Regions from separate parts of the Pseudomonas sp. Van50 genome, predicted to be linked through region 1. Evidence: predicted binding sites of a transcription regulator. Region 1 holds the regulator's gene; each other region holds the start of a gene.
The links. Region 1 encodes FliA, which starts transcription of late flagellar genes. Its sites were predicted from a motif close to CTAAAGTTTNNNNNNNNNNNGCCGNTAA; they were not measured.

Region 1 (7,377 bases):
ATGATGCCGATGGTCGGCGCGTAGCCGCCCATGCTTTCGAATACTTTGGCCGCTTCGATGTCGCGGCTTTCCTGAGTGTAGAAATCCACTTCCAGAATGCTGCGAATGGCTTCCGGCTCGGCGCCGTCCACCAGCAATTGCAGGCCTTTGCGTGAGTAGCTGTCGGGTTCGGCGTCGGCCACTCCTTCCAGGCCCAGCAGGCCTTCCTTGCGAGCGGTCAGGCTCCAGTTCACCACGCGGTCGATGCCACCGGCCAGGTCGACACGAGGCGGGAACAGAATCCAGATCAGCACCTGCATGGCCCGCTTGAAAGCGCTCATGGGCGACTGCAACAGCGCCGCGCCAATGGTGCCACCGAGCACGATCAACGCCGCAGGGCCGTTGGCCAACGCGCCCAGATGACCGCCTTCCAGATAATTGCCGCCAATGATGGCGACGAACGCCATGATGATGCCAATCAGGCTGAGCACATCCATTACAGGCAGGCCTCGACCAGGTGTCTACCGATGTCGTCCAACCCGTACACCGCGTCGGCAAGATCGGCTTTGACGATGGCCATCGGCATGCCGTAGATCACGCAACTGGCTTCGTCCTGGGCCCAGATCGCACTGCCGCCCTGCTTGAGCAACCGTGCGCCTTCGCGACCGTCGGCGCCCATGCCGGTGAGCACCACCGCCAGAACTTTGTCACCGTAGGACTTGGCCGCGGAACCGAAGGTAATGTCCACGCACGGCTTGTAGTTCAGGCGCTCATCGCCCGGCAGGATTTTCACCGCACCACGGCCGTCGATCATCATCTGTTTGCCACCCGGCGCCAGCAATGCCAGGCCCGGACGCAGGATGTCACCATCCTCGGCTTCCTTGACGTTGATGTTGCACAGTTTGTCCAGACGCTCGGCAAACGCCTTGGTGAACGCCGCCGGCATGTGCTGGATCAGCACGATGGGCGCCGGGAAGTTGGCCGGCAATTGGGTCAGGACCCGTTGCAGTGCCACCGGGCCGCCCGTGGACGTCCCGATCGCCACCAGCTTGTAGGCTTTGCGCTTGGGTGCCGGCGACGTTGCACTGGCAGGTGCCGAACGCGTCGGCGCGGGTGCCGGGGCGCTGCGTACCGGGGCCGGATTGAAGCTGCTCGATGCCGTCGGCGCTGGCGCAGGGCTTGGCGCCGCAACCGGGGCTGACGCCGGTGCGCTGTAGGCACCGACACGACGATTGCTGCGGGAAATGCTATGGACCTTTTCGCACAGCAACTGCCGGACTTTGTCGGGGTTGCGCGAAATGTCTTCGAAATTCTTCGGCAGGAAATCCACCGCCCCGGCGTCCAGCGCATCGAGGGTTACCCGGGCGCCTTCGTGAGTCAGGGACGAGAACATCAAGACCGGGGTCGGGCAGCGCTGCATGATATGCCGCACGGCCGTGATGCCATCCATCATCGGCATCTCGTAGTCCATGGTAATCACGTCCGGCTTGAGTGCCAGGGCCTGATCGATCGCCTCTTTGCCATTAGTCGCGGTACCGACGACCTGAATACTCGTGTCCGCCGAAAGAATTTCCGAGACGCGGCGACGGAAAAAACCCGAATCGTCCACCACCAGGACTTTAACTACCATAAACACTCCGTTAGACGAGGCGCGGCGCTGGGCCGCCCCCCTCCAGAATCAAATACGCCGGGCGGCGTAACGCTTGAGCATGCTTGGCACATCGAGAATCAACGCGATGCGGCCGTCGCCGGTGATGGTGGCGCCGGACATGCCCGGGGTGCCTTGGAGCATCTTGCCCAACGGCTTGATGACCACTTCTTCCTGGCCCACCAACTGGTCGACGACGAAGCCGATCCGCTGGGTGCCCACCGAAAGGATCACCACATGGCCCTCGCCCTGCTCCACATGAGCCGCGGAGCTGACCAGCCAGCGCTTGAGGTAGAACAGCGGCAATGCCTTGTCCCGTACGATCACCACTTCCTGGCCGTCCACCACGTTGGTGCGCGACAGGTCGAGGTGGAAGATCTCGTTGACGTTGACCAGCGGGAAGGCGAAGGCCTGATTGCCCAGCATCACCATCAAGGTCGGCATGATCGCCAAGGTCAACGGGACCTTGATGACGATCTTCGAGCCCTGGCCCTTGGTCGAGTAGATGTTGATCGAACCGTTGAGCTGGGAAATCTTGGTTTTCACCACGTCCATGCCCACGCCACGGCCCGACACGTCGGAAATCTCGGTCTTGGTCGAGAAACCCGGGGCGAAGATCAGGTTGTAGCACTCGGTGTCGCTCAGGCGGTCGGCGGCATCCTTGTCCATTACACCGCGTTTCACCGCGATGGAACGCAGCACGTTCGGGTCCATGCCTTTGCCGTCATCGGAGATCGACAGCAGGATATGGTCGCCTTCCTGCTCGGCGGCCAGGATTACCTTGCCGCTGCGGACCTTGCCCGAGGCTTCGCGTTCTTCCGGCGACTCGATGCCGTGGTCGACCGCGTTGCGCACCAAGTGGACCAGCGGATCGGCCAGGGCCTCGACGAGGTTCTTGTCGAGGTCGGTCTCTTCACCCACCAGTTCCAGGTTGATTTCTTTCTTGAGCTGGCGAGCCAGGTCGCGAACCAGGCGCGGGAAGCGCCCGAAGACTTTCTTGATCGGCTGCATCCGGGTCTTCATGACCGCGGTCTGCAAGTCGGCCGTGACCACGTCGAGGTTCGACACGGCCTTGGACATGGCTTCGTCCTGGCTGTTGAGGCCCAGGCGCACCAGACGGTTACGCACCAGCACCAGTTCGCCGACCATGTTCATGATCTCGTCCAGGCGTGCCGTGTCGACCCGAACGGTGGTCTCGGCTTCGCTGGCCGGTTTTTCCGCTGGCGCAGCCGCCGGAGCCCGGGCTGGCGCCGCGGCGGCGGCAGCGGCAGGCTTGGCGGGCTCGGCCTTGGGTTCCGGTGCCTTGGCAGCGGGTTTGGGCGCAGCCTTGGCCGCCGGTGCCGCCGCGGTGGCGGCAGGCGCGGCAGACGCCGTACCGACTTCGCTGAACTTGCCCTTGCCATGCAGCTCATCGAGCAGCGATTCGAATTCGTGGTCGCTGATCAGATCGCTGCCAGCGGCAGCGGCGGCCGGCTTGGCCGGGGTCGGCGCCGAAGCGATGGCCGAATCCAGTGCGTCAACGGCAAAGGTGCCCTTGCCATGCAACTGGTCGAGCAACGCTTCGAATTCGTCGTCGGTGATGTCGGAGCTGTCGCCCGCCGCTTTCGCGGCGACCGGTGCCGTCGGCGGGACGACCGCATCCGGCGCGAACTGGCCCTTGCCGTGAAGCTGGTCGAGCAGCGACTCGAACTCGGCATCGGTGATTTCATCGCTGGCAGCCCCGGCGGCTTGTGCAGCAGGTGCGACCTGAGCAGCCGGCGCCTCGGCCTCGGCCTTGACGGTATTCAGGGAGTCCAGCAGTTGTTCGAATTCGTTATCGGTGATGTCGCCCGATTCTTCGGCGACCGGCTCTTCAACCACCGCTTCGGCAACCGGCGCCGCTTCGTCAGCCGATTGCGGCTCGGCCAGGCGTGCCAGCGCGGCGAGCAACTCAGGGGTGGCAGGGGTGATCGGCGAGCGCTCGCGCACTTCGCTGAACATGCTGTTGACCGCATCCAGCGCTTCGAGCACCACGTCCATCAATTCCGAGTCAACGCGACGCTCACCCTTGCGCAGGATGTCGAACACGTTCTCGGCAATGTGACAGCACTCCACCAGCTCGTTGAGCTGGAGGAAGCCGGCGCCTCCTTTTACAGTGTGGAAACCGCGAAAAATTGCATTGAGCAAGTCTGCATCATCGGGTCGACTTTCCAGCTCGACCAGTTGCTCAGACAGTTGCTCTAGAATCTCGCCGGCCTCAACCAGGAAATCCTGAAGGATCTCTTCATCGGCGCCGAAGCTCATTAATGGCTGCTCCTAAAACAGGGCTAAAACTCAGAATCCAAGGCTGGACAGCAAATCGTCCACATCGTCCTGACCGGACATAACGTCTTCTCTTTTATCGGCATGAATTTGCGGACCTTCACCCTGAGAGAGATGTTTTTGTGGATCTTTTTCAGCAAGCATCGCTTCACGGTCGTGTTCGATGCCTGCAAAGCGGTCGACCTGGCTGGCCATCAACACCAGTTTGAGCAGGTTGCTTTCCACTTCGGTGACCAACTGGGTCACACGCTTGATTACCTGGCCGGTCAGGTCTTGATAGTCCTGGGCCAGCAGAATGTCGTTGAGGTTGCTTGCCACGGCGCGGTTCTCGGTGCTGCTGCGCGTCAGGAAACCGTCGACCCGGCGGGCCAGCTCCCGAAACTCTTCAGCACCGACTTCACGACGCATGAACCGGCCCCAGTCGGTGCTCAAGGCCTGGGCCTCTTCGCTCAGGCCATTGACCAGCGGCGTTGCGCTTTCCACCAGATCCATGGTGCGGTTGGCCGCGGCTTCGGTCAGTTTGACCACATACCCCAGGCGCTCGGTGGCGTCGGTGATCTGCGAGACTTCCTCGGCCTGCGGCATGTGCGGGTCGATCTGGAAATTGACAATCGCGCTGTGCAGTTCACGCGTGAGCTTGCCCACTTCCTGATACAGACCGCGGTCACGGGTCTGGTTGAGCTCATGGATCATTTGAACCGCATCGCCAAAGCGACCTTTTTCAAGGCTGTCGACCAGTTCGCGGGCATGTTTTTTCAGGGTCGATTCGAAATCGCCCATTGAAGATTCGTTGTCCATAGCTCCCCCGTGGCGCCGTTAACCGATGCGTTCGAAGATTTTTTCGATCTTCTCTTTCAACGCCTGGGCCGTGAAGGGTTTGACCACATAGCCGTTTACACCGGCCTGGGCCGCTTCGATGATCTGCTCGCGCTTGGCTTCGGCAGTGACCATCAACACCGGGAGATGCTTGAGTTTTTCGTCGGCACGCACCTGGCGCAGCAGGTCGATACCGGTCATGCCTGGCATGTTCCAGTCGGTGACCAGAAAATCGAAGTTGCCACTGTGCAACATCGGGAGCGCAGTGGTCCCGTCATCTGCTTCGGCCGTGTTGGTGAACCCAAGGTCACGCAACAGGTTTTTAATGATCCGCCGCATCGTTGAGAAGTCATCAACGATGAGGATTTTCATGTTCTTGTCCAATTCGACCTCCAAGCAGTCTTAAACGCGCCCAGCACCTGGACGCGCCATTTCAATCAATCCGGCACAACACTCGACAACGGTCTGGAGCACAACGGATGGAGACTGGCACAGCACCTGCCAGGCCAGCCTCGTCGCAGTGTCCCCACACTGCCTGTCAACGCGCTCGCCACTCCCCCAAACGCCCCCGCAAACGGGCCGCGCACTGGCTGTGTAACTGGCTGACCCGCGATTCGCTGACCCCCAGGACCTCACCGATTTCCTTGAGGTTCAGCTCTTCGTCGTAGTACAGCGCCAAGACCAGCCGCTCACGCTCCGGCAAATTGGCAATCGCATCCGCCAGCGCACTCTGGAAACGTTCATCTTCCAGGTCACGCGACGGCTCCATGTGAGCACTCGCGTTATCCTCGTGCAGCCCTTCGTGTTCGCCGTCCTGCAACAGGTCGTCGAAACTGAACAGGCGGCTGCCCAAGGTATCGTTCAAAATCCCGTAATAATCGTCGAGACTCAACTGGAGTTCGGCCGCAACTTCGTGATCTTTAGCGTCACGCCCGGTTTTAGCTTCAATTGCCCGAATCGCGTCACTGACCATGCGGGTATTGCGGTGCACCGAACGCGGCGCCCAATCGCCCTTGCGGACCTCATCGAGCATCGCCCCGCGAATGCGGATACCGGCATAGGTCTCGAAACTGGCACCTTTGCTGGCGTCGTATTTGTTCGACACTTCAAGCAGGCCGATCATGCCGGCCTGGATCAAGTCCTCGACCTGGACACTGGCCGGCAACCGCGCCAGCAAGTGGTAGGCAATACGCTTGACCAGTGGCGCATAACGCTCGATCAATTCGTATTGGGCGTCCCGTGCCGATTTTTTGTAGAGATGGTTGTAACCGCTGGCTGTCATAGCACGGGCCCTGCTGTTTGTTGCACAAGACGCTCGACGAAAAATTCCAGATGCCCGCGGGGGTTGGCCGGCAGTGGCCAGGTATCGACCTTCTGGGCGATCGCCTTGAACGCCAGCGCGCATTTGGAACGTGGAAAAGCTTCATAAACGGCGCGTTGCTTCTGGACGGCCTTGCGTACGCTTTCGTCGTACGGCACGGCGCCGACGTATTGTAGGGCGACGTCCAGGAAGCGATCGGTGACCTTGGTCAACTTGGCGAACAGGTTGCGCCCTTCCTGCGGGCTCTGGGCCATATTGGCCAGGACGCGGAAGCGGTTCATGCCATAGTCGCGGTTCAGCAGTTTGATCAGGGCGTAGGCATCGGTGATGGACGTCGGTTCGTCGCAGACCACCAGCAGCACTTCCTGGGCGGCGCGGACGAAACTGACGACCGAGTCGCCGATGCCGGCCGCGGTGTCGATCACCAGCACATCGAGGTTGTCGCCGATGTCGCTGAAGGCCTGGATCAGGCCCGCGTGCTGGGCCGGGGTCAGGTGGACCATGCTCTGGGTACCGGAGGCAGCCGGCACGATGCGAATCCCGCCAGGTCCCTGCAACAGCACGTCGCGCAGTTCGCAACGGCCCTCGATCACGTCCGCCAGGGTGCGTTTGGGGGTAAGCCCCAGCAGCACGTCGACGTTCGCCAGGCCCAGGTCGGCGTCCAGCAGCATGACCCGTCGGCCAAGCTCTGCCAGAGCCAGGGACAAGTTCACTGACACGTTAGTCTTCCCGACGCCACCTTTGCCGCCGGTCACCGCGATCACCTGTACGGGATGCATGCTGCCCATGTTCGTTCTTTACCTTGTCTTCTTAGACGGAGGCCACATTACTGGCTGCGCGTTCGCATAAGGAACAATGCATGGCAGACCATCGATGTAGGTACAAAAAATATTCATGATTACCTCAGCCGACCTGCTTGGTCGGGCTGTGGTAGATGTCAGCGAACATGTCAGCCATGGCTTCTTCGCTGGGTTCTTCCTGCATTTGCACACTCACGGCACGACTGACCAGTTGATGACGGCGCGGCAGATGCAAATCATCCGGGATCCGCGGCCCATCGGTCAGGTAGGCCACCGGCAGTTCATGACCGATCGCCAGGCTCAACACCTCGCCCAGGCTTGCCGTTTCGTCCAGCTTAGTCAGGATGCAGCCAGCCAGTCCGCAGCGTTTGTAGCTGTGGTATGCGGCGGTTAGAACCTGTTTCTGGCTGGTGGTTGCCAACACGAGATAATTTTTTGACTTGATACCGCGTCCGGCCAGGCTTTCGAGCTGCATGCGCAGGGCCGGATCGCTGGCTTGCAGGCCGGCGGTA
Region 2 (7,377 bases), 3.5 Mb from region 1:
TGGTGGCGCTGTGCTTCGCCCTGTGCCTGGTGCCGGTAACGCTGACCCGGCGAATTCACCCGGCGGCGCTGCATCCGGCGCCCATGGAGCCGCGTTTCTTCATCAAGCGTGTGCCGCAGTCGTTGAGCACGGTGTTGGGTTCGGGGCTGATCGTCGGCTCGTTCTACGGTTTGGCACCGCTGTACGCCTCCCAGCAGGGCCTGTCGACCGAGCAGGTCGGTCTGTTCATGGGGAGCTGCATCTTTGCCGGATTGTTGGTGCAGTGGCCGCTGGGCTGGCTGTCTGACCGTTACGACCGGGCGTTGCTGATCCGCTGCTTTGCGCTGGTCCTGACGATTTGTGCGCTGCCGTTGGCGATCCTTCCGGCGGTGCCGCTGGAGGTGCTGTTCGTCGCCGGGTTCTTCTGTTCGCTGGTGCAGTTCTGCCTGTATCCGCTGGCGGTGGCGTTTTCCAACGACCACGTCGAAGCGGATCGAAGGGTGTCCCTGACCGCGATGCTATTGGTGACCTATGGCGTTGGCGCCAGTATCGGGCCGCTGGTGGCGGGTGTGCTGATGAAGATGTTCGGTAGCCAGATGCTCTACGGCTTTTTCGCCTTCTTCGCCCTGGTGCTGGTGTGGCGGATCCGGCCGAAAGCGGTGACCAACCTGCATCAGGTCGATGACGCACCGCTGCATCACGTGGCGATGCCGGACAGCATGTCGAGTTCGCCTCTGGTGGCGTGCCTCGATCCGCGGGTGGATGAACAAGTGGTGCAGGAGCAGATGCAGGCACCGGCCAGCCCGGAGGTGGAGCCCGAGCCCGCCCCTGAGACCGTGGCTGAAGCTGACGCCGAGGCGCCTGAGCCCCCCAGCTTTACCCAGGCCAGGCCTTGAAACGGGCATAAAAAAAACGGGCAGTCGCCGCAAGGGACTGCCCGTTTTTTCATGGCTCGACGATCAGAGGTCGTCTTTATCGAAGCGTCGGGCTTCACGCTGGAGCTGGTAGACGAACCGCTCGACCTGCCGTTGCACCAGGCCGCTGATGTTGTGGAAACGTACACCGGCGAACGTGGTGTTGATCCTTTCTTCGAAATGCAGGTAGCGCAACTCGACCGGCGCGGTCATGTTGCCAAACGGCAGGGCCGCGATGAAGCGCTCGTACACCTGGCCCAATTGCAGGCGTTCGGTGATGTCACCGTCGAAACGCAGCTTGCAACCGGTGGCGGAAATGTCCAGCAGCTTGCCGTCCACGGGGGACTTGAGCTTGTCGCCGCCCAGTTCAACGCTCACCAGTTGGGCCAGTTTCAGGGCGGCGCGGAAGGCGTTGCGACGCTGGTGGTAGACCACTTCGTCGGGCAGGGCGCCGCGATAGCAGCGACCGTCGCTGGATTCATCGATGGTCAATGGACCCTTGCCATCCCAGGCGATGCGTACGCCGTCATGGAAACCTTCGACGCGAAACGGCTCGCCGGCCAGCAGGAAACGCTCGCCGTCCCGGGGAATCATTTCATCCAGGGCGATGGAATTGGTCTCGCGATCGACATTGACCAGATAGCTCTGGAAGCGCTGGGTACGTTCATGGAAGGTAATGATCAGCGGGTCGTGGCTATCTTGCAGCATCCGCAGGTTGCCAGAAATTTCCAGGGGCGTGGTGAGGACCTTGGGGGGCTGCGGAGCGTCATCCGCGTTTGAGGCATTGAACACGGTGGGTCAATCTCCAGGCAAAATACGACTACGAATGGCCGGCATTTTGCCAGCATGTATCGCGCGTTGATAGAGCGAAGGCATTGTTCGTTTCATGCCTGGCTGAGCGGGCGGTGCTTGACCATTCTGGCCGTCGAACCGCTTGCGTCGTACAGCGTCGGGATCTCGCCACCGTTGAGAATGCGCAACTGGTTGGCGGTGGCGGCTTGCTGCATCAGGATCGACTGGCCGTTGCGGGCGTTGGTTGCCTGGCATTGGGCGAGCAGGTCGTTGAGCACTTTGCTCTGGGACCGCAGCTGATCGCCGATGGTCGACTGGGCAGCCAACTGCTCAAGGCCGTCATGACTGGCGGGCAGGTTGAGGCTGGCGAGGATCTCGCTGCGCTTGCGGCCATGCTGGTCGAGCAAGATGATCAGTGCCTGTTTCTGCGCCAGGATGGTTTCCAGCAAAGGCATGTCACGACCGTGCAGGGCCACGGATTCGGCCTGCAATAACTCCAGCAATTGTTGCGCTGGAACGAAGTCGTCGATGATCAGTTGCAACAAATGAGTGTCGTGCATGGCTGGCCTTGGGTCTTAGCGTCCAAAAGCCTGGCGCAGGCGGCGGCCTAGCGCTGGGCTTCGAAGTTGAGCAGTTTGCTGGCTACGCGGTTGCTGTCGACTTTGTAGCTGCCATCGGCGATGGCTGCTTTCAACTCGGCCACGCGGGCGTTGTCGACGACAGGTTGATCGCGCAGCTTGTCAGTGAGCTTCTGCAACTGCTGAGCCTCATTGCTGAGGTGTACCGACTCCCCGTTGCTGACCTGTTCGGCTGGCGTGGACACCGGTGCGGATTTGTCGGATTCGACGGTTTCCTTGGCGGCGCTGGTACGCGTAGTGCCTGTCAGCGGTGAAGAGCTGTTTAAACGATTGAAATCGATGACCATGGTAAAAAACCTCTGGGTATTTGGACGCTTGCCATGTTTTCGGCCATCCCCAAAAAAACTTTAGGCTCATTTATTCAATGAACGTGCGCACGTCTGCGCTTGCCTTGGCGTAAGGCACAGTCTAGGGAACACCGGGATCAAGCGCCAGCTTTCTACCTCCTCTATCGGGTCATTACATCGCCACTTCCACTTGGCCTGGAGCCATCACTTGCGCCTTGATGACGCGCTGGGAATTGAGGTTTTTTACCCGTATCTGTTCACGCATGCCGCCGTTGGACAGGGCCTCGCCGGGCATCCGCACGGCCAGTGAGCCGCTGCGGGCGGTGATGACCACCTGGTCGCCCTTGCGGACCACCTCGGCCTGTTCCAGGTGCACCAGCGTCACGACCTGATCGGCGACCATTGGTCGGACAAGTTTCTGCCCGATGGCCTGATCGACAGAGGTCAGGAAGCCCTGGGTGATCTGGCTGATGTCCCGTTCGCGCAACATCACGTCCTGGGGCTCGACGATCCCGGCCCGCTTGAGCGGACGCGTGGTGGTGACAATTTCCCGGAACAGGCGCACTTGAGCGGGCACGAACACCGTCCAGGGCGCGGCGCTGTCGCAGCGAACCTTCACCGTGACACGGCCCAGGGGCCGGGCCGGGCTCTCCAGCGAAGCAGTCAATTCCTTGTCGCACATGGGCATGCGCAGGCGCGGGTCGAGCTGGTTGACTTCGATTTCGTAACGACCTTCGGTTTGACTGGTTGCCAGGTAGTCTTCTACGGTGAATTCAAGAAAGCCCTGAGTGACGCCGATAAGGAGATCAGGCAAGGTAACCGGAGCCGCCGCAAGGGCAGGACCGCCCGAAATGAACAGGCAGGCAGCCAGCAGTGCACCGAGCCAGTGGCGGCAGTGAGTGGTCAGGCGTCGAGAAAATGTCGTTTGTGCGTTCATGCCGGTTCAATAGCAAGCCCCGTGCCGTTTAGTGATGAATGCGCGTCGGACACATTAGCGTTAGGTAGGAGTCAGGGCATGGCGGGAGTAATGGATTCGGTGAACCAGCGCACTCAGCTGGTCGGTCAGAATCGCCTGGAGCTGTTGTTGTTCCGTCTCGACGGCCAACAGATGTACGGGATCAACGTATTCAAGGTCCGCGAGGTGCTGCAATGCCCCAAGCTGACCCTGATGCCCAAGTCCAGCCCCGTCGTGTGCGGTGTGGCCAATATCCGGGGTGCGACCATCCCGATTCTCGACCTGGCGATGGCGACCGGTTCCGGTCGGTTGCTGGACCAGAGCAATCCGTTCGTGATCATTACCGAGTACAACACCAAGACCCAGGGGTTCCTGGTGCGCTCGGTGGAGCGCATCGTCAACATGAACTGGGAGGAGATCCATCCGCCGCCCAAGGGCACCGGCCGCGATCACTACCTGACGGCTGTGACCCGGGTCGACAACCAGTTGGTGGAAATCATCGACGTGGAGAAGATCCTCGCCGAAGTGGCGCCCACGCCGGAAGCGATTTCTGCGGGTGTGGTGGACGCCGAGACCCAGCACAAGGCGATTTCGCTGCGGGTGCTGACCGTCGATGATTCGTCGGTGGCACGTAAGCAGGTAACCCGTTGCCTGCAAACGGTCGGTGTGGAGGTGGTGGCGTTGAACGATGGGCGGCAGGCGCTGGATTACCTGCGTGCGCTGGTCGACGAGGGCAAGAAGCCCGAAGAGGAATTCCTGATGATGATCTCCGACATCGAGATGCCGGAGATGGACGGGTACACCCTGACCTCGGAAATCCGCAGCGATCCGCGCATGCAAAAGCTGCACATCATCTTGCATACTTCGTTGTCCGGGGTTTTCAACCAGGCGATGGTCAAGAAGGTCGGTGCCGACGATTTCCTGGCGAAATTCCGTCCCGATGACCTGGCGTCCCGGGTGGTCGATCGGATCAAGGCAGCAGAATAAAGTAAAGGTCGGGCGCGTTGTGCGCCCGGCAAGTCAACACGATGAAAGAGGCGGTATCTTGTCTACGGGTAATTTGGATTTCGAACAGTTCCGGGTCTTCCTGGAAAAAGCCTGTGGCATCTTGCTTGGTGAAAACAAGCAATACCTGGTGTCGAGCCGTCTCAATAAATTGATGGAGCAACAGGGCCTCAAGTCATTGGGCGAGCTTGTGCAGCGTATCCAGACCCAACCGCGCAGCGGCTTGCGCGAGATGGTGGTGGACGCCATGACCACCAACGAAACCCTGTGGTTTCGTGACACCTATCCGTTCGAAGTACTGAAGAACAAAGTGCTGCCGGCCGCCATCAAGGCCAGCCCGGGCCAGCGCTTGCGGATCTGGTCGGCGGCCTGTTCGTCGGGGCAGGAACCCTATTCGCTGTCGATGTCCATCGATGAGTTCGAACGCTCCAACCTGGGCCAGTTGAAAGGCGGCGTGCAGATCGTCGCCACCGACCTGTCCGGGACCATGCTCAATAACTGCAAGACTGGCGAGTACGACAGCCTGGCCATCGGCCGTGGTTTGTCGCCAGACCGGCTGCAACGCTACTTCGACCCGAAAGGGCCGGGCAAGTGGGTGGTCAAGGCACCGATCAAGAGCCGGGTGGAGTTTCGCTCGTTCAACCTGCTGGACAGCTACGCCAGCCTGGGCAAGTTCGACATCGTGTTTTGCCGCAACGTGCTGATCTACTTCTCCGCCGAAGTGAAGAAAGACATCCTGCTGCGTATCCATAGCACCCTCAAGCCGGGCGGCTACCTGTTCCTTGGCGCCTCCGAGGCGTTGAACGGGTTGCCGGATCATTACCAGATGGTCCAGTGCAGCCCGGGGATCATCTACCAGGCGAAGTGATTGGCTTGGGTTGTCAAAAAAGCGGGAGTCCCAAGGGGCTCCTTTTTTTTGCCTACCAGCCGGGACCATCTCCTGTGGGAGCGAGCTTGCTCGCGATAGCGGCGGCCCATCCAAAATCCATGTCACTGACAGACCGCTATCGCGAGCAAGCTCGCTCCCACATTTTGACTCGCGTCGCCGGGTGAAAGCGGCAGAAAAGCGGCAGGTAAGCGGAAACCCGTTGCCGCTTTTCTGGCATTGCCGCTTTGCCGGTGCCCGCAAAGCCCCGGTTTATGGGGTTTTTGGAAATGGCACGGCGCTTGCTTTAGCCGTCGTACGTACATTCTGGTCACCCAAAGGTTTCCGACATGAGCATCAGCTTCGATAAAGCGCTCGGTATCCACGAACAGGCCCTGAGCTTCCGCGCCCAGCGTGCCGAAGTCCTGGCCAACAACATCGCCAACGCCGACACCCCGAACTACAAGGCGCGGGACCTGGACTTTTCCAAGGTGCTCGCCGAGCAGAACGACAAGGCCAAGAACGGCCACTTCGCCTTGAACATGACCAACAACCGTCATATCGAAGCCGAAGGCCTGGGCAATGGCGACGAGTCGCTGATGTACCGCACGCCGATGCAACCGTCGATCGACCAGAACACCGTGGACGCTCAACTGGAACAGTCCAACTACGCGGAAAACTCCGTGAACTTCCAGGCCAGCTTCACCCTGCTCAACAGTAAGTTCAAAGGGCTGATATCGGCCCTGCGCGGAGAGTAAGCCATGTCGATTGCTAGCGTATTCAACATTGCCGGCAGTGCCATGAGTGCCCAGACCACTCGCCTGAACACCGTCGCCAGTAACATCGCCAACGCCGAGACCGTTTCGTCGAGCATCGACCAGACCTATCGCGCCCGCCACCCGGTATTCGCCACCATGTTCCAGGGCGGCCAGTCCGGTGGCAGCGACTCGCTGTTCCAGGACCAGGAAGCGGCTGGGCAAGGCGTACAGGTGCTTGGCGTGGTCGAGGACCAGAGCAACCTCGAAGCACGTTATGAGCCAAACCATCCGGCCGCGGACGCCAAGGGTTATGTCTACTACCCGAACGTCAACGTCGTCGAAGAAATGGCCGACATGATTTCCGCCAGTCGTTCGTTCCAGACCAACGCCGAAATGATGAACACCGCCAAAGCCATGATGCAGAAGGTCCTGACCCTCGGTCAGTGATAAGGGGCGAGTCACATGAGCGTTACTAACACTACAAGCGGTTTGAGCCTCAACGAGATTCTGGCCAACTCCTCGGTCAAGACCAACACCACGACCGATGGCCTGGGCGCGGCGACCAGCGCTGCCACCGGCAAGAAGGAGCTGGGCAAGGATGCGTTCCTGCAACTGCTCGTTACCCAGCTGAAAAACCAGAACCCGCTGGAGCCACAGGACAACGGTGAGTTCGTTGCCCAGTTGGCGCAGTTCAGCAGCCTGGAAGGCATCACCACCCTCAACGAGACGGTGAGCGGCATCGCCGGCAACTACAACTCGTCCCAGGCCCTGCAGGCCTCGTCGCTGGTGGGCCGCTCGGTCATTGCCCCAGGTGACAAGGCTGTGGTCGATACCTCCAAGAGCCTCAACGGTACGGTGGTGGTGCCGGCATCGGTGTCCTCCGTCGCCGTCAAGATCGTGGACAAGGACGGCAAGACCGTTCGCACCATCGACCTGGGCAGCCAGAACGCCGGCAACTCGGCCTTCATCTGGGATGGCAAGAACGATGCGGGCACGGTCGTCGAATCGGGCACTTACACCTTTGCTGCGTCGACCACCATCGACGGCAAGGCCACGTCGCTGATCACCAACCTGCCGGCCACGGTCAGCAGCGTGACCATCAGCCAGACGGGCGGCGAGCTGATGCTCAACCTGGCCGGGCTGGGCAGCATTGCCCTGTCCAAAGTACAAACTATTGGTATGTA
Region 3 (7,377 bases), 2.2 Mb from region 1:
CAATCGCAATGCCCGCAGCCTTGCCGACCTGGAAAGCGAACTGCGCCGGGCACTGCGCCGTGACGAGCTGGAATTGCATTACCAGCCGCGCCTGGACCTCGATGGCGGCCACATCGTCGGCCTCGAAGCCCTGGTGCGTTGGCGCCATGGCGAACGCGGCTTGTTGCCACCGAGTGAGTTCGTGCCGCTGGCCGAACAGAGCGGCCTGATCGTGCCGTTGGGCTATTGGGTGATTTCCCGGGCGCTGCGGGACATGCAGGCCCTGCGCGAACGGGGGCTGGCGCCGTTGCACATGGCGGTCAACCTGTCGTTCCGGCAGTTCCAGGACAGCCAGTTGCTGCCGACCTTGAGCCGACTGATTGCCGAGCGAGGTGTCGAGGCGCAATGGCTGGAGTTCGAACTCACCGAAACCGCGGTCATGCGCCGCAGCGAACTGGTCAAGCAGACCATGGATGCCTTGGGCCGCCTGGGGGTGCGCTTCTCCCTGGACGACTTCGGCACCGGGTTCTCCTCGTTCGTGCACCTCAACAGCCTGCCGATCGCCTTGCTCAAGATCGACAAGAGCTTCGTCGGCGGCATGGAGCAGCGCGAAGAGAACCGCAAATTGGTGCACGCCATGATCAACCTGGCCCACAACCTCAACCTGGAGGTGGTGGCCGAAGGTGTGGAAACCCAGGAACAACTGGACCTGCTACGCGGTTTCGGTTGCGACCAGGTGCAGGGCTTCCTGATCAGCAAGCCGTTGCCGTTGCCGGAATTGGTTGAGTATTTGACGTTCGAGGGTGATCAGCACTCCACACACGACGTCGTGGTCTGACGCAAAACCTTGTGGGAGCGAGCTTGCTCGCGATAGCAATAGGTCTGTCACATCGATTTTGACTGACACACCGCTATCGCGAGCAAGCTCGCTCCCACAAAGGCATGGACTTCACTTGGCCTGAATGGCTTCGAAACCGGGCTGCCCAGCTTCACTGCGAATCATCCGCTTCATCTTCCATTCAAACGCCAGGGTCAGGCTCACGGCCGCGCAGGCCAGCCCCAGGGCCAGGCCCCACCAGACACCGGTCGGTCCCCAGTTCAAATGGAACGCCATCCACCACGCCGACGGTGCGCCGATGAGCCAATAGCAACCCAGGCCCACCAGGAAGGTGGTCTTGGCGTCCTTGAGCCCGCGAATGCAGCCCATGGCGATGGTTTGCGTGCCGTCGAACAGCTCGAACCACGCCGCCACCGCCAACAGGCTCACGGCCAGGTTGATCACGTCGCGGAACGCCGGGTCATCGTGGTCCAGGAACAAGCCGATCAATTGATGGGGCAGCAGCCAGAACACCATGGCGAACGCCAGCATCGCGGCCGCGCCAAAGCCAATGCCGACCCGACCGGCCAGGCGCGCCCTCAACAGCTGCCCGGCGCCGTAGTGCTGGCCGATGCGCATGGTGATGGCGTAGGACATTCCGGCCGGCACCATGAACGCCACCGAGACGATTTGCAGGGCGATCTGGTGGGCCGCCAACGGCGTGCTGCCCATGGTGCCCATGCACAGCGCGGCGAACGCGAACAGCCCGACTTCCACCGCATAGGTGCCACCGATCGGCAGGCCCAGGCGCCACAGCTCCTTGAGGTATTGGCGATTGGGCCGCGACAGCCCATCCAGCAGCGGATAGGCACGGTAGGCCGGGTGCCGATGGATGTGCCAGGCCAGGGCCAGGGCCATGCAGTTGGCGACAATGGCCGTGACCAGGCCGATGCCCATCAGGCCGAGTTTTGGCAAGCCGAACATGCCGGTGATGAGCGCGTAGTTGAGCAGGAAGTTGGCCACCGTGCCGCCGAGGCTGATCACCATGACCGGCGTGGCCCGGCCGATGGCGCTGGTGAAGCCGCGCAGGGCCATGAAGCTCAGGTAGCCGGGCAGGGCGAACGGCAGCGCCAGCAGGAACTGGCCGGCGGACAACACGTTGGTTTCGGTCTGGCCGAACATCAGCAGTACGGGCTTGAGATTCCACAGCAGCAACCCGGCCATCAGCGCCATCAACCAGGCCAGCCAAAGCCCGGCCTGGGTCAGCCGGGTGGCGCCTTCGACATCGCCCGCGCCCTGGCGGATCGCGACCAGGGTGCCCACCGCGGCGATCACGCCGATGCAGAAGATCGACACGAACGAATAGGTGGCCGCTCCGAGCCCGCCCCCGGCGAGGGCTTCGGGGCTCAGGCGCGCCATCATCACGGTGTCGGTGAGCACCATGAGCATGTGCGCCAACTGCGAGGCAATCAACGGCCCCGCCAGCCGCAGGATGGCCCAGAGTTCGGTACGCACCGGATGCCGCATGATCATCACGCTCCATGTTCAAACAAGGCAGTAAAGCGACGATTCTCGGCGCTCTTGGCGGATTGCACAAAAGGATAAAAAAGATCGCTGGCATGATTAAAACTCATGCTGGATGGGTTTCTGGTAGGGTTTGCAGACCACGCCATGGAGCTTTTGCGATGTCCCGTCGTCTTCCTCCTCTTTATGCGTTGCGGGCATTCGAAGCCGCGGCGCGCTATAGCTCGTTCACCCGGGCCGCCGAAGAGCTGTCGATCACCCAGAGCGCCGTCAGCCGGCACATCCGCACGCTGGAAGATCACTTTGCCTGCCGGCTGTTCCTGCGCAGCGGCCGCAACCTGCAGTTGACCGAGGCGGCGCGGTTGCTGCTGCCGGGCGTGCGCGAGGGTTTCATGGCGCTGGAGCGGGCCTGCCACACTTTGCATGGCGAAGACGGCATCCTGCGCATGAAAGCGCCTTCCACGCTGACCATGCGTTGGTTGTTGGCGCGCCTGAGTCGCTTCCGGCATTTGCAGCCCGGCAACGAGGTGCAACTGACCAGTGCCTGGATGGACATCGATTCGGTGGACTTCAACGTCGAGCCCTTCGATTGCGCCGTATTGCTGGGCAACGGGCATTTTCCGGCGGACTGGGAGGCCAGTTTGCTGTTTCCCGAGGAATTGATTCCGGTGGGCGCGCCGAACCTGTTGAACGATCAGCCCTGGGATGTGGCGCGGCTGGCCAGTGCTGAGCTGTTGCATCCGACGCCGGATCGCCGGGACTGGCGCAACTGGCTGCAACGCATGGGCCTGTCCGACAAGGTCTCGCTCAAGGGGGGGCAGGTGTTCGATACCCTGGAGCTGGGCATGATCGCGGCCGCACGTGGCTATGGGGTCTCCATGGGCGACCTGCTGATGGTGGCCGAGGACGTTGCCCAAGGGCGCCTGAGCCTGCCATGGCCGACAGCTGTCGCCAGTGGGGAACACTATTACCTGGTCTGGCCGAAAACCCGGCCGGGAGGTGAACGTTTGCGCCGGCTCAGCGACTTTCTCCAAGGCGAGGTCAAGGCCATGCAACTGCCTGATGTACAACGTCTAAGCTGAAACGTTGAAGTTGGCGTGCTAGCCACTTGGCACTAATCCGTGCAAACCGCTCAAGTATTTGGCTTTGCCGCCGAATCCGTGAACATGGAACCCTCGTTCAGAAAGGGTCTACTTACACCTCACCCGAATAAAATGCCGAGCGTGCGACGTGATCAGGATGATCCGGTCTCTCGGCCAGGAGCCGTCATGTCTCAACCCCGCGCCCGGATCGCCTCACAGCTAGGCCTTGCCCTTGCCGTGATACTGGCGATCGTGATCTCCGGCAGTACCGTCTTCGCCTTGCGTTCGCTGGACGCTGCCAACCTTGCCACCCGTGAAGAGCACCTGGCCAGCGAAGCGCGCCTGATGGCCGATCAGCTCAATACGTTCCACGGCACTTTGCGCGAGAGCACCCAGCGCTTGGCCGGTCTGTTCGAAAAGCGCTTCAGCGCGGGCCTGAGCGTGCATCCGGACCAGCCGGTGACGGTGGCGGGCGTACAAACCCCAGGCTTGAGCCTGGGTAGCGAAGTGTTGAACAACAACTTCAAGGAAGTGGATGACTTCAAAGCGATGACCGCTGGGGTCGCCACGGTATTCGTGCGCAGCGGCGACGATTTCATCCGAGTCAGTACCTCCGTCAGCAAGCAGGACGGTACGCGGGCCATCGGCACCGTGCTCGACCGCGCCGGCCCCGCCTACGGTCCGGTGATCAGCGGGCAGAGCTACATTGGTCGGGCCCTGCTTTTCGGGCGCTTCTACATGTCGCAGTACACGCCTGTGCGCGACAGCAGCGGCAAGATCATTGCCGTGTTGTACGTAGGCTTCGACTACACCGATGCTCAGAACGCGCAGTTCGAGAACCTCAAGCGCTTCCGCATTGGCCAGACCGGCTCCCTGGCGCTGCTGGACGAACAAAACAAATGGCTGGTGCCGCCCGCCGGCGTGCAGGCGCTGGACAACGCTACCACCACCATCACCGGCTTGATCAAAAAGCCGGGCAAGGGCGCGTTCTGGGCCGATACCGCCGAAGATTTCTACAGCGTTGCCGTACCGTTCGAGGGTGGGCCGTGGGCGGTGGTGGCGAGCATGCCGAAAACCGAGATCCGCGCCGTGACCTGGAGCGTCGGTACGCAATTGGCCATTGGCAGCCTGCTGGCGATGCTGTTGGCGGTCGGTTCGGCAATGTGGTTGTTGCGTAGCAAACTGGCGCCACTGGGGGATCTGGTGCGCCAGGCCGAAGCGTTGGGTGCTGGCGACCTGAGCGTGCGCCTGAACGTGTCGAGCCATGACGAAATCGGTCAGTTGGCCCGTGCCTTCAACCAGATGAGCCAGGCGCTGTCGACCATGGTCGAGCACATCCGCAAGGCCTCCCAGGAGGTCAATAGCCGCGCCCAGGCCCTGTCCGGGTTGTCCAGCGGGGCGTACGAAGGCATGGAGCAGCAATCCGGCGAAATCACCAGCATGGCCGGCGCGGTGGAAGAGTTCAGTGCGACCTCCCTGAACATTGCCGACAACATGGGCAACACCGAGCGCCTGGCCCAGGAAAACGCCCAGCAAACCCGCATTGGCCGGACCTCGATGGATGAAGCGTCGTCGTCCCTGGAACAAATCGCCGGCGCGCTGAACAGCACGGCCACGGTCATCAATACCCTGGGCCAGCGTTCCCAGGAAATCGGCGGCATCGTGGGGGTCATCACCTCGATTGCCGAGCAGACCAACCTGCTGGCCTTGAACGCCGCCATCGAAGCTGCCCGCGCCGGCGAGCAGGGCCGTGGTTTCGCCGTGGTGGCCGATGAAGTCCGCAGCCTGGCGTCCCGCACCCGCCAGGCCACTGACGAAATCTCCAGCATGATCAACAGCATCCAGCAGGAAACCGGCAATGCCATCAGCACCATGGAACAGGGCAACCTGTTGATGCAGGAAGGCCTGTCGCGCAACGCCAATGTGGCCTCGGCCCTGGCGCGAATCGATGAGCAGAGCCGTTCGGCTGGCCAGCAATTCGCGGCGATCACCACCGCCACCCAGGAACAAAGCAGCACCGCGACCCTGCTCAGCAGCAACCTGCAGAGCATCGCCATGGCCAACAGCGAACAGCGCCAAGTGGTCTCGAACCTGGCGGTCACCGCCAAGGAACTGGAAAAACTGGCCCAGGACCTGCGCCAAGAGGTTGATCGGTTCCGCTGAAGCCTCTCACAAGCCCGCTCCCAGAGATTCCCTGTGGGAGCGGGCTTGCTCGCGATGACGGCTGCCCAGCCAACATCACTTCAATCTGACCCACCGCCATCGCGAGCAAGCTCGCTCCCACAGTTTGATTCCGAGTGAATACGAACCCGGGCCACCCTCGATTCCCTGTGGGAGCGAGCTTGCTCGCGATTGGGGTTGCCCAGCCAGCATCATCTCAATCTGACCTACCGCTATCGCGAGCAAGCTCGCTGCCACAAATCGCTGTCGATCATGTAGTCGTGATTTTTTAGGGGTATTGCTGTTTTTAAGCTTGCTGAAACGTTTCTTCAAGTCTATAAAAACCGCACAACTCCAATAAAAGGTCGCGTCCATGACTCCGCTCAAACTCCTCATTACCCTTGGCGCCTTGGGCGCTGCCTCCCATGCCATGGCTTGGGATTACGTCCTGCTGGATACCGACAAAGCCGCCCAACCCTGGCAAATCACCAGCCAGCAGCTCGGCGTGAAAACCGACAAACCTTTCTCTGTGACGATGCGCACCCTGCACGGTGGCCGGCAAGAGGGCGTCAGCATCGTTGATATCGACAACGGCACCCTGAAGCTTTCAGTCGTCCCGACCCGTGGCATGAATGTGCTGCAGGCGTCGGTCGGGAATGTGCGCATGGGGTGGGATTCGCCGGTCAAGGAAGTGGTCAACCCGGCGTTCATCGAGCTCAACGGTCGAGGCGGCTTGGGTTGGCTCGAAGGCTTCAACGAGTTGGTCACCCGCTGCGGCTACGAATGGGTCGGCCATCCCGGCATGGACAATGGCGAGCTGCTGACCCTGCATGGTCGCGCCGCCAATATTCCGGCCAACAAAGTCACCTTGCACATCGACGAAAAACCGCCCTACGCCATCACCCTGCGGGGCGAGTTGAAGGAGCAGGCGTTCAAGAAGGTCGATTTCTCGGTGCAGACCGAACTGGTCACCGAGCCTGGCAGCGTGACGTTCGCGCTCAGCGACACGCTGACCAACAACGGCGATTACCCGAAGGAGTACCAAGCGCTCTACCACAGCAATTTCAGCACGCCTTTCCTGGAACAGGGCGCTCGTTTCGCGGCACCGGTCAAGCAGGTCTCGCCGTTCAACGACAAGGCCAAGGGCGACTTGCCCGATTGGCAAACCTACCGGGCCCCGACCAAGGATTACGACGAAACCGTCTACAACGTCGTGCCCTACGCAGACGCCAAGGGTGACACCCTCACCGTGCTGCACAACAAGGCCGGCAGCCTCGGTGTGTCGGTAGGCTTCAACACCGGTACGCTGCCCGTGTTCTCCCTGTGGAAAAACACTGATACCCAGGGCCAGGGCTACGTGACCGGGCTGGAACCAGGCACCAGTTTTTCCTACAACCGCCGGTACCAGCGCCCCCTGGGCCTGGTGCCCACGATCGGGCCGAAGGAGCACAGGCAATTCCAGATCCACTACAGCCTGTTGGCGGACAAGGGCGCTGTGGATAAGGCGCTCAAGCGCATCGATGCGATCCAGAACGGTCAAAAGACCGAGGTCCGGGAAACACCGTTGGTAGACCTGAGCAAACCGTAACGCGGTTCACGCCGTAGCCGGCCGATACTGCAGCGCTTCGGCCAGGTGCTCGCGGCGAATGTTCCCCGCTTGCTCCAGGTCCGCCAGTGTCCGGGCGACCTTGAGCAGGCGGTGGGCGGCGCGCAGCGACAGGGTCAGCCGCTCGCAGGCGGTTTCCAGCCAGGTTTCATCGGTTGTGGATAACTTGCAATGCCGGCGCAACCCCGGTAGATCGAGGAAGGCGTTGG
Region 4 (7,377 bases), 1.9 Mb from region 1:
TGATCTGCTGTTCGGTGAAGGGCAGCACACTCCACTGCTTCTGCGAAAACGCCTGGGTCTGGTCGGCCGAGTACGGTGAAGCGGGGTCGCTGGAAATGGAAAACGCCAACAACCCCTGGGCTTGCGGACCTTTACCGTCGAACGTGACCACTTGCAGGTAGCTGGTACCGCTGACCACCTCCCGCTTGCCGTTCGCTCCCGGCACGCTCTGGATCGCGTTATAGATGCCCAACTCCCCGGGGCCGCCGTGGATCGGCGTCTGTCGGCTGCCGCTGCTGGCCACCTGGACGTCTTGCCACAGGCTGTCCTTCGACAACCCCGCAACCTTCACCGCCTCCACCGAAGCCAGCATGGCCTCGCGCACAGCCTTGAACACCGGCGGTCGCTCGATCGCCAGGCCGCGCGGGGTGCGTTGCGGGTCTTTGGGATCGAACGCAACACGCCATGAATCCGGCACCGCCTGCAGCCGTTCCATGATCTGCTGGAAGTACACGAACCCCAGACCGCTGTTCAAGCCAGCCTTGCGATCCCAGGCCTTGAGGCTGGTACAGGCCTCGGCCAATGCCGAAGCATCGCCCCCCAGGTCTCCGGCGCAAACGCCGAGCAGGTCCGGCATCACCTGGTCAGCCAGGTAAACCTGATCGTCCATGACCATGCGCTGCAAATCCTCCACCTTCACCGGCCCACCCTTGGCCAACTGGCCCACCCGCTCCAGCGCAAAACGCGCCCGCAGGCCCAGCGGCTGGCCTTGCTGGCTGATCACCGGGGAATAACCGGACAACGGCTGAGCGGGGTTGACCATCCAGGCCGAATCGTTGGAGTTCTGCACATAATCGCGGCGCAGCAGCTGCGGGAGCTTGTCGGCGGCATAAATACCCTTTTGCACCGCGCTGGAATCGCTGCCCCAGGCACATTCGCTGCGGCTGCCATCCAGCACGATCAGCTGCAATCCGGCCCTGGGATCGCTGCACCGGGCCAGCTTGTCGGCGTCGACGTTCGGCACCACCGACACGTTCATGTAGAGGCTTTGCCCCTGGTCGTCCACCGCCAGGGTATTGACCCAGGGAATGCCCTGGATTTTATGGACAGCGTCCTGCAAATCCTTGAGGGTGACGGCCTTGTTCATGGCGTACCACTGGGCCAGCACGCGATCGTTTTCCAGGTTCGCATCACGCAGGCTGTAGGCGAACTGGTTGTCCCAGTCCAACCGGCCGGGCCATTGCACGATCGGGCCGAACTGCGAGCCATAGACCACGCGAGAAACCGTCTGCACCTGGCCGTCGGGCTGCCTGATGTCCACCGCGACCGTCTGCTGGCTCATCGGCACGGATTTGCCATCGAGCAGGTAGCGGGTCGGATCTTTCGGGTCGAGCTGCAGCCGGTACAGTGTGAAATGCTTGGAACTGTCGACGGTGTGGGTCCAGGCCAGGTGCTGGCTGAAACCGATGTTGATCATCGGCAGGCCTGGCAGCGCCGCGCCCATGACGTCCAGCTTGCCGGGGATGGTCAGGTGCATCTGGTAGAAACGCATGCCGCCTACCCACGGAAAATGCGGATTCGCCAGCAGCATCCCGCGACCGTTGAACGAGCGCTCGCTGCCAATGGCCAGGGCATTGCTGCCGCGTTCCAGGGCAAAACGCTGCTGCCGGGTCGCGGCGGCGGCGAAACCGGCGACCGGGGCGTCCGCGCGTGCCGTCGCCTGGGGCGGTTGTGCGCCAGCCAGGGCTTCGGCGAACTGGCCGACGCCGCCTTCCACCAACAACCGACGGGTCAATTTGACCAGGTCCAGCGCGGTGATCGGCCGCACCCAATCGCTGGCGCATTGCTCGGGCAGGCCCTTGGCCTTGCGCTCGGCCAACGCGCGGTTGTAGCCCGCCGCATAACCTTCGACCAGTTGTTGCACTTGAGGCGGCTGGGCCTGCCAGAAACCGGAGACCGCTTGCGGCGTGTTGAGCCAGCTGAAAAACAGATCGCTGACGCGGTTCTGCCGCTGCTCGACCGTGACCTGCTCGGGCCCGAAATAACGCGAGCGCTGGGCATTGACCGTGACGATCTCATTGGCCAGCAGGCACAAATTATCCTGGGCGTAGGCATACCCGATGCCATAACCCAGCCCACGCTCGTCCTGAGCCCGGATATGTGGCACGCCAAAACGGGTGCGACGGATCTCGGCACTGGCCTGTTGCCCATCGTCCTGTGCACTGACCACGGGGCTGAGCCCGAGGGCGATCCCCAGAAAAGCACCTGCAAGGCCAACCCTCGATAACTGCCCGGACATTCTCACGTTCACTCCTGATGAAAACTGCAGAAACCAGGACGGCTACCGGTGCGCCAGTAGACAGCACTCGGCCCGCCTGGGAAATCACACACCGTGTGCTGAACCGGAATGTGCCTACCTTGAAAACGAACCGGATGAAAAAAAATTAATGGCTGGATACCGCTTGAACACGGGGGTTTGACGAAGCAGGGGCAATTTTTTCACATCGCCACCCTCATGATTGCGCGCCCTCGTTCGTCCTATAACAGGAGAGTATTCGTGACCTTTTCTGATCTGGCTGGTAAGGAGTTTCTGCATGCGTAACGCGCAACTGCCCATGGAGGGCAAGCCAAGGCCGACCGGCGTCTCGCTGAGCGCCACCCACCGTGAATTCGAGAGGCCGCCAGAGCGCGGCGGCAATGACCACATCAGGCGCCTGCTCAAGAGCTTCGGGCTGAGGACCAGCCTGATTCGCCTCAAAGTCATCGACGCGTTGCTCAAGGCCGCCCACGAAAACCGCTGCCTGGGCGTGCGTGGTGTGCACAGCCAGTTACTGGGGCTGGACATTCCGTTGTCCTTTCTCAGCGTACGCGAGGTGTTGAAGCGCCTGTGCAGCGAGGGCGTCGTGACCCTCAACCCCGATAAAAGCTATCGCCTGCACCCCAGCGCGATGGCCGTGCTCGAGGCCGAGGAATGAAGGCGGCGCTCAGGGCTTGACCTTGCGCCGCATCACGCCGTTGATCACCACCACGATGACCGCCACGGCAATGGCGATGTATTGAAACAGCTGCTCGCTGATCATGCCCTTGCCCTGCATCCAGGACAGCCCGAGCATGATTGCCAGGACGACGAGGACGATCAGAATCGAGTATTTCAAACGTTGCGAATGAGTCATTGCCAATTTCCTGAATGTATCCGTTCTGTATCCGAAGGCTTGCCGATCCATACCTCATCTACCGGAATGACGACTCACCAACGGGGCCCCATGGTACAGCCGAAGGCGCGTCTTCGTGCAATCCGCTCGTTTTATTCCTTGGCTACCGACACCTAAAGCTGCGTCCCGCCAGGCCGATATATACAGAACTGCCCATTCGCCAGTTCCAGAAAATCGCCTTCGTGCAAGGACTCCTCGTATGCCCTCACTCCGAACGATCCAGGCTCGCTATACCCTGTTTCTGGTTATTTTCATGCTGGTGTTGTCCCTCCTGACCGTGGTGGGCATCAGTTACCTGGTCGCGCCCAAGCTGCGCCAGACGGAAGAGCAAGTGGCACTTAACCGCATCGCCGAGGTTGCCGAGCAGATCCAGGGCGAACTGAACAAGGTACAGGCGCAGCAACGCAGCATTACCCAGACCATCCCGCTGCTCGACAGCGATGCCATCGACAAAGTGTTGCCGGGGCTGGTGGACCAGTACGGCGAGCTGAAAGTCTTCGGCGGCGGGATCTGGCCCTTGCCCAACCAGCGGGCCGAGGGACGCAGTAAATTCAGCACGTTCTGGCACCGCGATGCGTCCGGCAAACTGGTGGTCAATACCTTCTGGAACAGTGACGCCGCGCCCAACTATTACGAACAACCCTGGCACAAGGGCGGCATGGCTACCCCACCGGGCAAATGCGCCTGGGCCGCGGCCTATAAAGACGACGCCAGTGCCGAACCACGCACCAACTGCGCCATGGCCATCCAGAAAAACGGCGTGCCTTACGGCGTTTCCACCATTGATGTGACCCTGGGCTTCTTCAATGAGCTGGTGGCACGCAAGGAAGCCGACCTGAGCGCCGAGATGCTGATCGTCGAAGGCGACGGCAAGATCATCAGCAACAGTTCGCGCATCAGCGGTCCGATCGTGCTGAAGAACATCAGTGAACTGGCGGCCACCTCGCCATTCGCCGCCCAGGTCAAGGCGGGCCTGGCCAAGCGCGATCAGCCGCTGCAACGTGTGGAGTTCGACAACAAGGGCGAGGCCAGTACCTTCTTCATGCGCCCTATCGAAGGTTCGCCGTGGTTCCTTGCCACCGCATTGCCGACTCGCCTGATCACGGCCCAGCGCGATGATGTACTGAGCACGCTGAGCCTGCTGCAGATCCCGATGGTGATCCTGCTGGTCTTGATGCAGCTGTACGCGATCCGCCAATTAACCAATCGCATGAAAGTCCTCAAAGGCAACATCGACGCCCTGTCCACCGGCGATGCCGACCTGACCCGACGCATCACCATCCGGGCCGAGGATGAATTGGGAGCGATCGGTCACTCGGTCAACCGCTTCATCGCTTACCTGCAAGATATGATCGGTGAAGTCACCCAGGCCACTGGTGCCATGGCGTCGAGCCTGGGCGATCTGCAGCGGACCTCGGCCCACACCAGCGAAATCCTGATGCGCCACGCCTCGGAAACCGACCAGACCGTGACCGCCATCACCCAGATGAGCTCCACGGCTGAAAGCGTCGCGCAAAACGCGGCCGAGACTGCGGCGTTCACTCAACGCGCCAACGAGCATGCCGATCGCTCCCGCGTGGTGGTCGGTGAGGCCTCCAACAGTGTGGTGGCCTTGATCGATGAAGTGGCCAGCGCCACCCGCAAGGTCGAGAGCATGCAACAGGACGCTCAGCGCATCACCGAGATCCTGGGTGTGATCGGCGCCATCGCCGGGCAAACCAACCTGCTGGCGCTCAACGCCGCCATTGAAGCCGCCCGGGCTGGCGAGCAAGGCCGTGGTTTTGCCGTGGTGGCCGACGAAGTCCGCGCCCTCGCCGCCCGCACCCAGGCCAGCACCTCGGAAATCAACGAAATGCTGACCCGCCTGACCCAAGGCGTGAGTTCGTCGGTCTCGGCCATGGAAAACACCCAGGCCAGCTGCCAGTCGGCCGCCGACGCGACCTCGCGCGTCAACTCGGGCCTGGACGAAATGGCCGGCTCGGTCAGCCAGATCAACAGCCTGAGCACCCAGATCGCCACGGCCGCCGAGCAACAAAGCGCGGTGACCGAGGAGATCAATCGCAGCATGGTGCAAATCCGCCACATGGTGGAGGAACTGGTGGAAAGTGGCCTGGCCAGCGAAACCAACACCCGGCAACTGCTGGACGCCAACACACGGGTGAATGCGATCATGGGGCGGTTCAAGGTTCGCTAAAACCTCACCCTCCCCCTGTGGGAGTTGAGTTTCTGTGGGAGTTGAGCTTGCTCGCGATGCAGGCGACTCGGGGTCAAATTGCTACCGAGGCGCTGCTATCGCGGGCAAGCCTTGCTCCCACAGAGCATTTCCCCCACAAAGCCTCGCTCCCACAGGACTGTATTCGCCCTCTCAACCTGACAATTCTGTAATCCCCGCCTCAGCCCCCTGTCAGCTCGTGCTCGCTACTCTGTTATCCTTGCGCCAAACCGTTCGACACGAGACCTCCTTCATGGCCAATCCCCTGCACCTGCTCGCCTTGAGCGCCCTGTTCATGACCACCCTGGCCCAGGCCGCCGAACCGGTCACCATCGATGTGCACCGTGACGCCAATTGCGGCTGCTGCAAAAAGTGGATCTCGCATTTGCAAGAAAACGGCTTCCAGGTCAACGACCATGTCGAAGCCGACATGAGTTCGGTCAAGCAACGCCTCGGCGTGGCGCCAAACCTGCGCTCCTGCCACACCGCCGAAATCAACGGCAAATTCGTCGAGGGCCACGTCCCGGCCGACCAGGTGCTGGCACTGAGCAAGCGCGATGACTTGCTCGGTGTGGCCGCACCGGGCATGCCCATGGGCTCGCCCGGCATGGAAATGGACGGCATGAGCGACGCTTATCAAGTGATCGGCCTGAAAAAAGACGGGACCCAAACCGTAGTGGCGGATTACCCGGCCCACTGATGGGCCAAGCCTATATCGGCTTGTTCCTGGCGGCATTTGGCGCGGCGACCTTGTTGCCGCTGCAATCGGAGGCCTTGCTGGTCGGCCTGTTGCTCAGCGAGCGCCACGTTATCTGGCTGTTGCTGGGGGTCGCCACGCTCGGCAACGTCCTGGGTTCGCTGGTGAACTGGTGGCTGGGCACGCGCCTGGAACACTTCAAGGACCGGCGCTGGTTTCCGGTCAGCCCGACTCACCTGGACAAGGCTCGCGTGCATTACCAGCGCTTCGGCCGCTGGTCGCTGCTGCTCAGTTGGTTGCCGATCATCGGCGATCCGTTGACCCTGGTGGCCGGGGTAATGGGCGAGCCATGGCGCCGCTTCCTGCTGATCGTGACCGTTGCCAAAGGTTTGCGCTATGGCGTCCTCGCCCTGGCCACGCTGGGCTGGATGGGTTGAACATTCGGGCCGTTCGGTTGCCTGTGGTTAATGTCGCCATAATCGGGTCGCGCCAGGATCGGCCGCGGCCACAAGGAGATTGACCATGTCCCGAACCCCCACGCGCTGGTTACCCAGCCTCTTGCTCAGCGCCGCCCTGCCCCTGCTCGCCCAGGCCGCCAGCCCGCCGGAAGGCCCGGCCTACGGCGCCCAGTTGGAGGGCTTCGAATACCCCTATACCCTCAAGCACTTCGCCTTCCAGTCCCAGGGCCAATCGTTGCAGATGGGCTATATGGACGTGCCGGCCCAAGGCAAGGTCAATGGCCGCACCGTGGTGCTGATGCACGGCAAGAATTTCTGCGCCGCCACCTGGGGCGATTCGATCAAGGTGCTGAGCGAAGCCGGCTACCGGGTCATCGCCGCGGACCAGGTCGGTTTCTGCACCTCGAGCAAACCCGAGCATTACCAGTACAGCTTCCAGCAACTGGCGACCAACACCCAGGCCTTGCTCAAGGCCCTCGGTGTACAGAAAGCCATCGTTCTCGGCCATTCCACCGGCGGCATGCTCGCCACCCGTTACGCCTTGCAGTTCCCCGATCAGGTCGAGCGCCTGGCGATGGTCAATCCCATTGGCCTGGAAGACTGGAAAGCCTTGGGCGTGCCCTACCGCACCGTGGACCAATGGTACGCCCGTGAGCTGAAAGTCACCGCCGAGGGCATTCGCAATTACGAGCGCACGACCTATTACGCCGGCCGCTGGAAACCTGAGTTCGACCGCTGGGTGGACATGCTCGCCGGCTTGAACAAGGGCCCGGGGCATACACAAGTGGCGTGGAACTCGGCGCTGATCTACGACATGAT

Region 2: the regulator FliA is predicted to act here: its motif matches at 2,647-2,674, upstream of flgM (flagellar biosynthesis anti-sigma factor FlgM).
Region 3: the regulator FliA is predicted to act here: its motif matches at 3,452-3,479, upstream of ACZ5M5_RS29600 (methyl-accepting chemotaxis protein).
Region 4: the regulator FliA is predicted to act here: its motif matches at 3,305-3,332, upstream of ACZ5M5_RS16140 (methyl-accepting chemotaxis protein).

What each region holds. Positions count from the first base shown of each region.
Region 1 covers NZ_AP024343.1:1,904,295-1,911,671, reverse strand. Annotated here, with positions in the region: gene ACZ5M5_RS08425 (flagellar motor protein) at 1-476, opposite strand, end outside; gene ACZ5M5_RS08420 (protein-glutamate methylesterase/protein-glutamine glutaminase) at 476-1,609, opposite strand; gene ACZ5M5_RS08415 (chemotaxis protein CheA) at 1,658-3,910, opposite strand; gene ACZ5M5_RS08410 (protein phosphatase CheZ) at 3,941-4,726, opposite strand; gene ACZ5M5_RS08405 (chemotaxis response regulator CheY) at 4,745-5,116, opposite strand; gene fliA (RNA polymerase sigma factor FliA) at 5,283-6,026, opposite strand; gene fleN (flagellar synthesis regulator FleN) at 6,023-6,853, opposite strand; gene flhF (flagellar biosynthesis protein FlhF) at 6,969-7,377, opposite strand, start outside.
Region 2 covers NZ_AP024343.1:5,425,397-5,432,773, reverse strand. Annotated here, with positions in the region: gene ACZ5M5_RS23245 (MFS transporter) at 1-875, shown strand, start outside; gene ACZ5M5_RS23240 (flagellar brake protein) at 939-1,685, opposite strand; gene ACZ5M5_RS23235 (flagella synthesis protein FlgN) at 1,778-2,245, opposite strand; gene flgM (flagellar biosynthesis anti-sigma factor FlgM) at 2,293-2,610, opposite strand; gene flgA (flagellar basal body P-ring formation chaperone FlgA) at 2,783-3,547, opposite strand; gene ACZ5M5_RS23220 (chemotaxis protein CheV) at 3,626-4,552, shown strand; gene cheR (protein-glutamate O-methyltransferase CheR) at 4,611-5,438, shown strand; gene flgB (flagellar basal body rod protein FlgB) at 5,786-6,193, shown strand; gene flgC (flagellar basal body rod protein FlgC) at 6,197-6,640, shown strand; gene flgD (flagellar hook assembly protein FlgD) at 6,656-7,377, shown strand, end outside.
Region 3 covers NZ_AP024343.1:6,792,769-6,800,145, reverse strand. Annotated here, with positions in the region: gene ACZ5M5_RS29615 (putative bifunctional diguanylate cyclase/phosphodiesterase) at 1-817, shown strand, start outside; gene ACZ5M5_RS29610 (NorM family multidrug efflux MATE transporter) at 929-2,323, opposite strand; gene ACZ5M5_RS29605 (LysR substrate-binding domain-containing protein) at 2,482-3,402, shown strand; gene ACZ5M5_RS29600 (methyl-accepting chemotaxis protein) at 3,589-5,565, shown strand; gene ACZ5M5_RS29595 (aldose 1-epimerase family protein) at 5,936-7,150, shown strand; gene ACZ5M5_RS29590 (YifB family Mg chelatase-like AAA ATPase) at 7,157-7,377, opposite strand, start outside.
Region 4 covers NZ_AP024343.1:3,826,390-3,833,766, forward strand. Annotated here, with positions in the region: gene pvdQ (bifunctional acylase PvdQ) at 1-2,278, opposite strand, end outside; gene ACZ5M5_RS16130 (hypothetical protein) at 2,574-2,954, shown strand; gene ACZ5M5_RS16135 (hypothetical protein) at 2,964-3,152, opposite strand; gene ACZ5M5_RS16140 (methyl-accepting chemotaxis protein) at 3,391-5,385, shown strand; gene ACZ5M5_RS16145 (DUF411 domain-containing protein) at 5,657-6,103, shown strand; gene ACZ5M5_RS16150 (YqaA family protein) at 6,103-6,537, shown strand; gene ACZ5M5_RS16155 (alpha/beta fold hydrolase) at 6,623-7,377, shown strand, end outside.